Regions from separate parts of the Neobacillus sp. BP17 genome, predicted to be linked through region 2. Evidence: predicted binding sites of a transcription regulator. Region 2 holds the regulator's gene; each other region holds the start of a gene.
The links. Region 2 encodes Rex, which represses fermentation and respiration genes when NADH is low (regulators of the CRP and FNR family bind a similar motif). Its sites were predicted from a motif close to TTGTGAAATATTTCACAA; they were not measured.

Region 1 (4,554 bases), 2.1 Mb from region 2:
AGTTATTAATTGGGGTTATTATCGGACCTGCGGTCTTGGGGCTAATTTCAGAAACGAAAACCATTGCAGACCTAAGCCAAATTGGTGTGATCTTGTTAATGTTTATCGCCGGGCTGGAGACTGATATCCATGAATTTAGACGGACTTGGAAGGCATCAACCTTTGTAGGGATCAGCGGAATCATTGTTCCTTTATTGGCTGGTTATCTGACGGGGATTTTGCTGAATATGTCAACCATCGAAGCATTATTTTTAGGATTATTACTATCTGCAACTAGTGTAAGTATTTCTGTTCAAGCATTGAAAGAGTTAAATATGATTCAATCTAAAGAAGGGACAACAATTTTAGGTGCAGCAGTTATTGATGATGTTCTTGTGATCATTGCTTTAGCCTTCCTCATGAGTATGGCTGGAGACGAAGTGAATATAAATATGATGATTATGAAAAAGGTCCTCTTTTTCACGGTTGCTATTTTAGTAGCTTGGAAGATTGTACCATGGCTTTTAAAGAAATTTGCTCCACTAAAGGTTACAGAATCACTTGTCACAGGTGCATTAATTATATGTTTCCTGTTTTCTTTTGCTGCGGAATTAACAGGTGTTGCGGGCATAATTGGTGCCTATATCGCTGGGGTTGCGATTGGTCAGACAGATTATAAACATAAAATATTTAAGAAAGTGGAGACCATTAGTTATTCTATTTTCGTTCCAGTATTTTTCACTTCGATTGGTTTGTCAGTAAGTTTTGATGGAATCTCTCAACATTTAGGACTTATGTTGGGCCTTAGTATCCTTGCGATTTTAACCAAATTAATTGGTGCAGCAGCAGGTGCAAAAATGGCACGCTTTTCTTGGAAGAACTCCCTAGGAATTGGTGCAGCCATGGTTTCACGTGGAGAGGTTGCGTTAATTATTGCCACAATAGGTTTAGAAAGTAAATTAATCACAGAGGAACTTTTTGCTGTATTAGTAGTTGTTGTACTAGTGACAACCATTGTTACACCACCAATGATGAAGTTCTTTTTCAACCAAAGTAGTAAACGAACAACCATGAAAAACACCGCATAATATAAATAGAAACTTATTAATAGACTAATAAAATCCAGCCAAGATTGCTTTGGCTGGATTTTTACTTATGATACCGACTTTAATGAATTAGTCTCAGAGTTCTTACCTAAAGTTCTTAAACCAATAATAAATCTTATGGTAAAAATGACTGCAGCGATGATAATTAAGACCCCGCACAGTGCTCCAACTTGATCCGCTCCTGTCCACTCTGGTAAGTGTTCAGCCCAGCGACGCGGGGTACTTATTTTTCCAGCATAAAGGAATGAGCCTGCTAAACCCGTAAAGAAGAAAAAATAGGTAGAGATAGCCAAATTATCGATTCCCTTTTGCTTTTGTGTTCCTTCAGTTCTTGTGAAATAATACATAAAACCGAAGATCATCGCAATAACACCCATTCCCATGTACGTGTGGAAATGGCCTGGCACCCATTTCGTATTGTGCATCACATGGTTCACCACGATTGTAGCATCGATAATCGCAGGTACTGCACCTGCGACCCATCCGAACATTGCCAAAAACATCATACTTGAAGCAAAGTCCCATTTAACAGCCGAGCGGAACACAATCATCAATGCTCCATATGCAGTGACAACCATGACTGGTAAACCATTTGCATAAGAAAATATTTGACCGATAATTAACATCCATCTTGGGACTGCAAAATCCATTAACAAATGGTGTGTATAAATCATTAAAGTAAACAGAGTGGAAAAATTCCATGCAATTAGGAAGGCTTTATTGGATTTCCAGGGACGTCCAGTATATTCAGAGAGCACTTCATAGACAGCAATAACTGCCATATAAATGGTGCAATTAGCAAAAATATGGCCAAATGCATAGGTTAAGTGTTTTGCGAGCATTGGATCGAAGGTGAACTTTGGATTAAGTATATTAACAATTGATTCAACTATGACTGTAGCACCTGCTAAGATTCCAGTGGAGTTAGCGATAATGACCATCGTTGTGGCAACAACAGCAGCAGGTGGTCCATATCCCTTTTTGCCCCTGAAAATATAATCCCAGCCTAGTGATTTACCTAGACCGCCATATTCTTTGATCAGCCTTGCTGCTAAATAAAAATACATGACCAAATAGCCAATGCCTAACAGTAACAGCCCAAATAAAAAGAATAGTGCACCTGCTGATCCATTTAGTTTTGCTGAGGCAGATGGAAGGGGATAAAGGAATGTCCAACCATCAGAAAAATTAAAAACAAAAATAGCGGCAAGTATCATAACCACACCAATCAAAGATAAGATGAGGTTGGTAAAGAAAACCTTTGGATTCAAATGAATATATTTCGATAAATAATACCACATGATGGCGCTTCCGCCCAGTGCGGCGATACCGATCATTCCTGTTCCGTGAATGGTCATTACTTTATAAAACAATTGAGGAGAAATTTTTACGACATTTCCTTGATTTAATAACATCATCACTCCGAAAACCATCATGAAAACCAGAACCACAGAGGTAACCATCAATGAAAATGCAACGCCTTTTTTAATCTGTTTCCGAGCTTTACTTTCCATATTAATTACCTCCCTTTGGCTTGACAACAATGTCTTTAATCATGACATGGTGGCCAGTGCTGCAATATTCTAAACACATAATTTTATATGTTCCCGGTTTTTTAAATGTAATAGAAATAATATTTGTATAGTCGGGCATCGCTTGAGTTTGTGCGATTAAATGCAGTTTTTCATCATACAGCCCAAACCCATGGGTGACATCTTTACTTGTAACACGAAACTGGACAGGCTCCCCCACAGTAAAGTTTTCATTACTTAATTCCCAGGCAAACTGTATCCCACTAACCTCAACAACCTTGCCATTTTCTTTTGCCTGTACGTGCTGGTCGTGGTAAGGAAGTTTGCTTAGTGAAATTGCAGAAGCAAATCCCATAATGGCTAGTAATCCAAGAAAATAGAATTTACGAATTTTATAGCCTTTTTCCTGAATAGATCCATACTCTTTTAGTTTTCTCGATTCCCCGTACACAAACGAAAATGCTAGTGCGATAAGGAACACGAAAAATAATGTAGCGTACCACGCAATAGATTGGTACATAGTAAACCCTCCCATAAAAAAATAATCAAACAAGCAGTCCCCCAACCGCTTGTTTCATTTCATTTTCCATTGTAAACACCTTTTTATGAGAAATTAGTGAAAAATATCATACTTTCACTAGGGTATCTATCATAAGTATTAGCTCTTTTTTATTTTTTTTGAGATTAATTGAAAAAGTACCCCCATTATTTTCATTGAGGTTGTCGAATGATTTATCAAATAATAACAAACTAACATTCAGGAGGTTAGAAATGGGTACTGTACTAATCGATATAGACAAATTACTAGAAGCAACGTCAAATCTAACATCTGAGAAAAATAATAATATTGTTAAAAAAGTTGAAATCGACCTTTTACTTGAAAATACCCGAGATTGGTAAAAATAATATTTTTCAAAAGATAATTTTTAAAATGCCTTCATTTAACATGGAGGCATTTTATTTTTTGCAGAAAGAAATCTGTTATTAATAATAGGAAAGAATAGAATTCCATTTATGTTGCTTTAAAGCGAAAAAATATTTTTGCGATATCTATTGATTTTCCTTCAAAAAGATACTAGAATAATTTTTAATATATTCAATTTTTTGAAAATTAATATTTTAGTATTTGAGGGGGACTTAGCTAGTGAAGAAAAAAGGAAAAGTATTTTCAATTGCTTTAGCAGGAATGATGCTGCTTGCAGGGTGTGGAAGTAAAGAATCCGCAGGCGGAACTGAAAAAGGGGGAGCAGATAAGGAATTCAAAGTAGGTATTACCCAATTTGCACCACACCCATCTTTAGATGCAGCGACAGAGGGTTTTAAAAAGGCTCTAAAAGATAAAGGAATTAAAGTTAGCTTTGATGAACAAAACGCTCAAGCAGACATGAACAACACGCAAACAATTGCGAATAATTTTGTCGGAGACAAAGTAGATTTAATCTTTGCTAATGCTACGCCTAGTGCAACGGCTGCATTGAATGCTACCAAAGATATTCCGATTATCTTCACTTCAGTAACAGACCCAGTGGGTGCTGGATTGGTAGAGGCTTTTGATAAACCAGGCAAAAACATTACTGGAACAACAGATAACCATCCAGAAGCAACGAAAAAGACAATCAGCTTTATTACTGACGAAGTGAAAGCGAAAAATGTTGGGGTCATCTATAACTCAGGGGAACAAAATTCAGTTGTTCAGGTGGAAGAAGTTGAAAAGATTGTTAAAGAGAAGGGTGCTAAGCTAGTAAAAGTATCTGTTTCTACTACAGCAGAAGTGAAGCAAGCCTCAGAATCATTAGTTGGACGCGTTGATGCCATCTACATTCCTACTGATAATACTGTTGTTACTGCACTTGACTCAGTTATCGCCGTTGCAAACAGTAAGAAAATCCCATTGTTCGTTGGTGAACTAGATTCTATGAAAAAAGGCGCGGTTGCTG
Region 2 (4,554 bases):
TTTCATGATTTTGAAAGATATCTGGATCACATAACTGCTGTTCGAATTCCTGAATTTGCTCTTCCAGTTCTTCAATTCTTTGTTCCACTTCTTCTAATTTTCGTTTTCGCTGACGCTCTTGTTTCTTGCTTTCCTTATCCTGTTGATAAGTATTTTTCTCAAATGCTTCCATTTGCGCAGACCCTTTTTGAAGATCCGCCAGCGCCAGGGCAGCAAGCTCCTCCTGCTCCAATTTCTTCTCTACATAATAATCATAATCCCCTAAATACTCTGTACTGCCATGGCGGCTCAGTTCCAAGACCTTTGTGGCAATTCGGTTAATAAAATACCTGTCATGGGAGACAAAAAGAATTGTGCCAGGGTAATCGATTAATGCATTCTCAAGAACTTCCTTGCTATCTAAATCCAAATGGTTGGTGGGCTCATCTAAAATTAGAACATTGGCTTTTTCCAACATCAGCTTAGCTAAAGCAAGTCGAGCTTTCTCCCCGCCGCTTAAAGTGGAGACAATTTTTAAGACATCATCACCGGAAAATAAGAAATTACCAAGAACCGTTCGAATCTCTTTTTCGTTTTTTAACGGGTAATCATCCCAGAGTTCATTCAAAACACGCTTATTGGAAGTTAATTCAGCCTGTTCCTGATCGTAATATCCGATGGAAAGGTTTGTTCCATAGAGAATGGTTCCGTCTAGGGCAGGAAGCTTTTTAATAATTGTTTTTAATAAGGTTGATTTACCAATTCCATTTGGGCCAACTAAGGCAATGCTTTCTCCTTTATAGGCACGAAAAGAAATGGCTTCTGAGACCTTTTCGCCCTGATAACCGACAGCAAGGGAATCGACCGTTAACACGTCATTGCCGCTTTGTTTTTCAATTTCAAACGAGAAGTTTGCCGATTTTTCATCTCCTAAGGGGCGGTCCATCAGTTCCATCTTCTCTAACTTTTTGCGGCGGCTTTGGGCTCGTTTGGTCGTTGATGCACGTGCCAAATTCCGGTTGATAAAATCCTGAAGATCTGCCACCTCTTGCTGTTGCTTTTCAAAAAGCTTTAAATCACGCTCATAATTGGCCGCTTTTTGATCTAGGTAGGAACTATAGTTGCCTGTGAATCGTTGGATTTGCTTACGGGACACTTCATATACCTGCGTAACCACCTTATCTAAAAAATAGCGGTCATGGGAAACAATCAAAATGGCCCCGTGATAACTTTGTAAATATTGCTCCAGCCAGGACAGGGTATCAATATCAAGATGGTTGGTCGGCTCGTCCAATATTAAGATATCGGGCTTAGTTAATAGCAGTTTACCAAGGGCAAGACGCGTTTTCTGTCCGCCGCTTAAACTTGATATCATCAAGGATTTATCAGGGAAATTTAACCCATGGAGTACAGAACGGAGCTCTGCCTCGTATTGATATCCACCCTGCTCCTTAAATTTCACTTGAAGATGGTCGTACTCTTTTAGGATTCTCTCGTATCTTCCAGTATCATCAAATACATTAGGATCGGCCATTTGCTCTTCAAGGGCCCGAAGTGACTTTTCCATTAAACGCAGCGGTTCAAATACAGTCAACATCTCGTCCCATATCGACAAAGTGGACTCTAAACCAGTATTTTGGGCTAAATAGCCAATCATTACTTCTTTTGGTTTGATGATTTCACCGCCATCATGTGACAAGTGGCCAGCAATAATCTTCAATAATGTTGATTTTCCTGCCCCGTTGCGACCAACTAGAGCCACACGGTCTCGAGTTTGTAATTCTAATTTAATATTCGATAAAATTAGGTCAGCACCATAATATTTTTGTAGTTGATTAACCTGTAACAAAATCATTCTTTTTCACCTCTATTACATAGGTTTAGTGTACCTTATTCCCCGTATATCGGCAATAAACTGAGGCGCAGATTAGGTGGATGAAGGTGTTAAATCGGCAAAAACCTTGAATTTCGTTCAAAGTTTCACAGACAGATAAGGAAAAATAGTGTATGATTTGAAGGGAGGATTATTTATATGGCAGAATTAACGCATTTTAATGAAGAAGGCCGAGCAAAAATGGTCGATGTCAGTGATAAGCCAGAAACAGCACGGACGGCACTTGCTCATTCCAGTATTACAGTTAGGAAAGAAATTTACGATAGAATTACGAATCACGCGATAAAAAAAGGTGATGTCTTAGCAGTGGCACAGGTAGCTGCGGTCATGGCAGCAAAGAAGACGTGGGATTTGATTCCGATGTGTCATCCGATTCCCTTAACGGGGGTTAATATATCTTTTTCCTGGGAGCAGGACACAGAAGAGAATTATCGCTTAAATATATCGGCAGCCGTTAAAACCAAGGGGAATACAGGTGTAGAAATGGAAGCGTTAACAGCTGCGTCAGCATGCGCTTTAACGGTTTATGATATGTGTAAAGCAGTTGATAAAGGTATGGTGATTGGCCCTACATATCTTGTCGAAAAAACAGGCGGTAAAAATGGTGATTTTAAGAGAAACGAAAAAGTTAAATGATTTTTAACTAAATTATCCATGGGGTGTGGGAGATTATGAGTAATGAAACAATGAAAATACCACAGGCGACAGCCAAACGGCTGCCCCTTTATTACCGATTTCTTAAAAACCTGCATTCTTCCGGTAAGCAAAGGGTTTCATCAGCCGAACTAAGTGAAGCCGTAAAGGTCGACTCAGCCACGATTCGCCGCGATTTTTCTTATTTCGGAGCATTAGGAAAAAAAGGTTATGGGTATAATGTCAATTATTTGATTTCCTTCTTTCGTAAAACCTTGGACCAGGATGAATTAACAAAGGTTGCTTTAATAGGGGTAGGAAATCTGGGCACGGCATTTTTAAACTATAATTTTTTAAAGAATAATAACACGAAAATAGAATGTGCCTTTGATGTGGATCCAGAAAAAATGGGAACAAAAATTCGCGAGGTCCCGGTTTATCATATGGATGAATTGGAGAAGGTTTTATCTGAGGGAGGTATATCCGTTGCGATATTAACGGTTCCAGCCCCAGTTGCACAGATGATTACTGATCGACTTGTGAGTGCAAATATAAAGGGAATATTAAACTTTACGCCAGCACGCTTAAATGTTCCCCCGCAAATTAGAGTCCATCATATTGACTTAGCAGTGGAACTGCAATCGCTTGTTTATTTTTTAAAGCATTATCCGACGGTGGAATTAGAGGAAGAAGAATAGTAATTTAGTTAAGAGCTTTTCACAATATTTGTGGAGAGCTCTTTTGTATGCTTGCTTTTTTTAATTACATAATCTATCAAAATACTGAGGGCTGGACTAAGATGTAGGTAGTTTATTTGCAAGCGATTACTATCGGGATTATAGATCACACATTCCCTAGAGTGACATCTAGGGTTTTTGCAATTGGAGGGGATGAAGTTGGCGATCGTGCTGACTATGTTTGTACTTGGGGTATTATTAGGATTTGTCGGAGCAGGAGGTTCTGGCTTTATTATTGCCATTTTAACAGTGGGTTTTGGAGTTCCCATCCATGTAGCGTTAGGGACATCTTTAGCTGCCATGGTGTTTACTACCTTGTCAGGTGCGTACAGTCATTTTCGACAAGGAAATATTTCGATTAAAACGGGTCTAATTGTCGGAGGCTTTGGGTCGATTGCTTCCTTTATTGGTTCAAAGCTTGCTGGTTTGATTCCCATCCATTCCTTGCATTGGTTAACCGCAGGGATGTTGTTTCTATCAGCTATGATCTTGGTCGTACGATTGTTTATCGTTCAAAAAATTAAGGCAAACTATAAAAAAGACGAACCGAGCAACCTTCTTCTCATTAAGAAAGCAGCGCTAGTCGGTTTGGTTACCGGGTTGTTGTCTGGGACATTTGGGATTGGTGCTGCACCGTTCATTCAAATCGGACTGCTTTTAATCTTGGGACTTACGCTTAAACAATCTGTGGGTACAACCATGCTTGTTATTCTGCCCATCGCTTTAGCAGGGGGAGCTGGCTATTATTTTCAAGGATACTTGAACTTCCCATTGTTATTTGAAGTGGTGGCAGGAACCATGATTGGTTCTTATGTCGGGGCTAAGTTTACGGACTTTGCACCTCAGCCCGTTTTAAAAAGTGCGATGGTCCTGACCCCTATTTTAGCAGGAGCTATATTACTGATAAGCTAAAGAAAGCTTCCAAGGCTGCAAAGTTCTGTCATAGCAAGCTTTGCAGCTTTTTTGCGTTTACTTTACTTACCTGAATGATTACATTGTCATCAAGGGGTGCATCAAGATGGTGCCTGACACCCGGTACAGCTGGAGGGAAATATGAGAAGGGGCAGATGGAGTTTAAAATCAGTGATTATTGTCTTCGTTTGTGTAGTGGTTACTTTTTCGCTGTTGATAACGGATTTACTTATAAGTTCCAGAATTGCTTCAGAGACGGAAAAGAATCAGGCGGAGCAAGCAAGAAGTGTAGCTCGCATGGTTGCACATAGTCCGCTTGTGATTGAGGCGATGAGTGGGAAACGCGATGAAAAGGACATTCAAAGCTATGCAAATGAAATGAGGAAAGTTACAAATGTT
Region 3 (4,554 bases), 2.0 Mb from region 2:
TCCATCGCAACCACAAAATAATTGGGATGTCTGATATAAAGATAAGGACCTTTTTTTATCACCTTTGCATCTCGCAAAACAATTATCTTCGTGTTCCAATACCTTCCAAGTGAAATAATCACCCAAATCCTCATGATTTGCATCAATAAGAAAATTGATAAGAGGATCGGCCAAAAATAAGAGAGTTCCCTATTCCCATAAACTTTTTCAGCAACTAGGCAAATAAAGAACAGTACATGCATCAAAACCATCAATCGATAATGTTTTTTACCAAATTCGATAGCACCTTGGTTCTTCATCCATTTTTCATTCCGTTTTGCGATACAAAGTTCAACCACACGTTGAAAAATAATGAAGCCAATGATGATTTCGAATACAAGAAATCCCTCCATTTACCTCCACCTCATTAAATGCAGTTCTGAACTAAACCCTGGCCCAAGAGCAGTACCAAGACCATAGGCACCTTTTGGAATTTCTTTCTCCATGAATCGTTTCAGCACAAAAAGGATTGTCGCTGAAGACATATTTCCAAACTGTTTTAGCACATCAAGTGAAACCTTTGTCATTGTGGGAGGAATTTCTAATGATTTTACATAAGCATCGATTACCTTTTTTCCACCTGGATGGGCAATAAAATAGTTAATTGTTTCAAGTTCTACATGATTTTCTACTAGAAACTCGGTTACATTCGGCTTCAGCCAATTTTCAATTATATGAGGAATATCGCGAGAAAAAACGACATATAACCCGTTACTCTTTATATCCCATCCCATCACATCTAAGGAATCCGGCATAAGTGTTGACTGAGTTGCAATAATGAAGGGTGAGGTCTTCTTCTTTCTGTATTCACAATAATTTGAATCATCACCGCAAACTAACGCACAGGCAACACCATCAGCAAATAAGGATGTACCTATGAAATTACTTTTCGATAGATCATTACGTTGAAAGGTCAAGCTGCAAAGTTCCACAGAGAGTACAAGTACCTTTGCTTTCGGAAAAGCAAGGCAGTATTCACGGGCTCTTGATAACCCTGCAGCACCACCTGCACAACCAAGTCCCCATATTGGAACCCTCTTAGTATGAGGCAGGAAGGGAAGTAAGTTCATAATTCTCGCTTCGATGCTTGGAGTAGCAATTCCGGTGGTTGAAATAAAAAAAATGGCGTCAATCTCCTGATAAGGGATTTCCCTTGTTAAGAAATCAGAATTATATAAACACTTCTCGATTGCTTCTCTTCCAAGTTCAACCGCTGACTCAATATAAGCCGTATTTTTTTCTTCAAACGTTTTATCTTCTTTAAACCAATCAATATTTTTTACAAAATGCCTTTTTTCAATTTGGCCATTTTGAAAGGCGCGTAAAAGTCTTTCAATGTCCTTAAAAGAATCGGAAAACAGCTCGCGGGCAAACTCCGATGCTTGATTTTGGTTTACTTCAAATGGCGGCGTTACCTCTGCAACTGAAATTATCGTCGGCATATCTTATCTCCTTCGAGCTATGTAAGGGTATTTTTTCCAGCTTGAAGATATTTATGCAGAAAGGTCAGCACATAAAAAAAAGCCCCCTTTAAGGGAGAAACCGAAGTTTCTCTATAAGGGAGCAAACGTTTTGAAGGTTGTTGCTGTGCTCTTAAATTATATAATGGATGCTAATTTCGTTCATTAGCTAATGTTTTCCAATTTCAACTTCCTAAAGAAAAGCAAGAAATATGCTTTTCTTGATCTAATTTTTATCAGGCTGCTTTTGAACTTCAATCTTAATTTTATTTTTTACTACAGTTCCACAAATTTTACAAATTTCCACATTGTCATACAAGAGACGACATCGTTCGCAATAATATTTTTCCACAAAAATCCACTCTTTTCTAGAGGAAAATAAGATTTATTATTATCATATTTTCGAACTTCGAGAGTGTGACATTGATTCCAAAAGATATCTTTTTATCGTTTATGAAGGATTATTCAATTACTTTTATCACAGAGGAAGTGTGATAGTTCACATTTTATTCACAAATACCCTGGGGTGATTGTGATATAAATCACTGTTATATCAATTTTATAATATTAACATAGTAGATACCTAAGGAATGAACAATTCGTGAACTATGATATTTGTTATTTTTTCATCACAATTGTTTTGTATTATGAAAGAGAACTAATCAATTATTTTATTACTCTGAAGGGAGTGCGGGGGATGGCGAAGGCGGAACTTAAAACAAACAATAAAACAGAAATTGAAGACAGCTCTTCTCTTAAAGGGACATTAGCGTCCGTTTTCTTATTAGGAGCTTTTATTGTTGTTACTTGGGTAAGTGTCTATTACTTATTTGTTGATCGTTTTTAATGATTGAAGGGGGAAAAGATTATGCATATGCATAAATTCGAAAAAATTTGGCTAACCTTTGGAATTGGCGCTCTGGTTGTTTTCTTAACAACTGTAGGTGTAAGCGCGTTCTATCTTGGCAACAAGCCGCCGAGCTGTTTAACGACGATTAATGTAGATAAGGTCGATCAAACGAAACCCTTTGATAAACCGGGATTACATAAGGTTGAAGGGAAAGATTGGGACTATGAGTTAGTCTATGTTGCTTCGGCTTTCTCCTATAATCCAGTAAAAGTGGAAGTACCACTTGGAGCAAAGGTGAAAGTTATTGCTACAACCAAAGACGTCGTCCATGGCTTTGAGGTTGCGGGAACAAATATCAACATGATGCTGGAGCCTGGTTATGTCAGTGAATATACGACAACATTTGATAAAGCAGGAGAATATTTAATTGTTTGTAATGAATATTGTGGTGCTGGACATCATTTAATGAGTTCGATGATTGAGGTGAAAAAATAATGACTAACTCCATAACAACGAAAGTAAAAGTGGACCCGCGAGATGCAAAGCTTTCAATGGCGCATTTTTTTGTTGCCTTCTCTGCTCTTGCACTTGGAGGTTTAATGGGGCTATTACAAACCCTTGTCCGTTCCGGAAAATGGGAGCTTCCATGGGGCATTGATTATTACCAAATCCTTACTGTCCATGGTGTGTTAATGGGATTGGTTTTAACGACGTTTTTTATTATGGGATTTCAATATGCTGCGGTAAGCAGAACCACTGGAGGTCATTCAATTGCTGCCCGCCGAACTGGCTGGATCGGTTTTTGGATAATGTTAGTAGGAACTTTAATGGCAGCAACCATGGTTTTACTTAAAGAAGCTTCAGTACTTTACACTTTTTATGCACCACTAAAAGCACATTGGATTTTTTACTTAGGTTTAACGTTTGTAGTAATTGGAAGCTGGATTGATGGTTCGGCTCAAATCATGACCTATGCAAAATGGCGGAAAAACAATCCAGGTCAGCCAAGTCCATTATTGAGTTTTATGGCTGTAATAAATACTGTCATGTGGATTATTGCTACATTGGGCGTTGCAGCAACGGTATTGTTCCAATTACTTCCTTGGTCGCTTGGATTAGTGGATACTGTTGATGTATTAGTAAGTCGGACTTTATTTTGGTATTTTGGTCACCCACTCGTTTATTTCTGGCTTTTACCTGCGTACATGTGCTGGTATGCGATTATCCCGAAAATTATCGGTGGAAAAATTTTCTCTGATTCATTGGCACGCTTGTCATTTATTTTGTTTCTGCTCTTCTCGATTCCAGTTGGTTTTCACCACCAATTAACAGAGCCAGGGATTGACCCTGCTTGGAAGTTCTTACAGGTTATCTTAACATTCATGGTTATTATTCCATCGTTAATGACTGCTTTCTCGTTATTCGCTACGTTTGAAAGATATGGTCGCTCAAAAGGAGCAACAGGCCTTTTTGGCTGGTTTAAAGTTCTGCCTTGGAATGACGCTAGGTTTACTGTTCCATTTATTGGGATGGCTTCATTTATTCCTGCTGGTGCTGGTGGGATCATTAACGCTTCCAACCAAATGGACCAAGTGGTGCATAACACCATTTGGGTAACTGGTCACTTCCATTTAACTGCGGCAACATCCGTTGTGTTAACGTTCTTTGGGATTTCTTATTGGCTTGTTCCACATTTAACCGGCCGCAAATTAACAAAAGCTATGAATAAATTAGGTATCATCCAAGCTTGGGTATGGTTCATTGGAATGGCCTTCATGTCGGGTGCCATGCACTTCCAAGGCCTTTTAGGCGGACCAAGACGTTCTGCTTACTCTACTTACGGTGGAGCCAAACAAGCAGCTGAATGGGTTCCATATCAAATTGCACAAGCAGTGGGTGGAACAATTTTATTCCTAGGAATTATTCTGATGATTATCATATTCATCAATCTTGCCTTCTTTGCTCCTAAAGGGGAAGAAGAATTCCCTGTAGCGGTAGCTGAGAATCTTGAGGAAAAAACACCAATGGTATTTGAAAACTGGAAATTATGGCTAGGAATTGCCGCAGCCTTAATTCTTTTCGCTTACACGATTCCATTTATCGATATTATTCAAAACTCCCCTCCAGGCTCAAAAGGATTCCAGACCTGGAGTAAATGGTAAGTAAGAAAAGCGCAAGCTCCCTGGAGCTGGACAATTCTCAAAG

Region 1: a site for Rex is predicted at 3,232-3,249, ahead of AC4QJR_RS18590 (cytochrome c oxidase subunit II). Genes of this name have one in related genera too.
Region 3: a site for Rex is predicted at 1,987-2,004, ahead of AC4QJR_RS19315 (cytochrome c oxidase subunit 2A). Genes of this name have one in related genera too.

What each region holds. Positions count from the first base shown of each region.
Region 1 is NZ_CM184198.1:3,837,844-3,842,397, reverse strand. Features, by position in the region: gene AC4QJR_RS18600 (cation:proton antiporter) at 1-1,067, shown strand, start outside; gene AC4QJR_RS18595 (cbb3-type cytochrome c oxidase subunit I) at 1,133-2,599, opposite strand; gene AC4QJR_RS18590 (cytochrome c oxidase subunit II) at 2,601-3,137, opposite strand; gene AC4QJR_RS18585 (hypothetical protein) at 3,389-3,517, shown strand; gene AC4QJR_RS18580 (ABC transporter substrate-binding protein) at 3,762-4,554, shown strand, end outside.
Region 2 is NZ_CM184198.1:236,675-241,228, forward strand. Features, by position in the region: gene AC4QJR_RS01300 (ABC transporter ATP-binding protein) at 1-1,834, opposite strand, end outside; gene moaC (cyclic pyranopterin monophosphate synthase MoaC) at 2,012-2,509, shown strand; gene AC4QJR_RS01310 (redox-sensing transcriptional repressor Rex) at 2,545-3,204, shown strand; gene AC4QJR_RS01315 (sulfite exporter TauE/SafE family protein) at 3,403-4,155, shown strand; gene dcuS (DcuS/MalK family sensor histidine kinase) at 4,297-4,554, shown strand, end outside.
Region 3 is NZ_CM184198.1:3,977,084-3,981,637, forward strand. Features, by position in the region: gene AC4QJR_RS19305 (isoprenylcysteine carboxyl methyltransferase family protein) at 1-392, opposite strand, end outside; gene AC4QJR_RS19310 (type III polyketide synthase) at 393-1,481, opposite strand; gene AC4QJR_RS19315 (cytochrome c oxidase subunit 2A) at 2,197-2,346, shown strand; gene AC4QJR_RS19320 (cytochrome c oxidase subunit II) at 2,368-2,844, shown strand; gene AC4QJR_RS19325 (b(o/a)3-type cytochrome-c oxidase subunit 1) at 2,844-4,511, shown strand.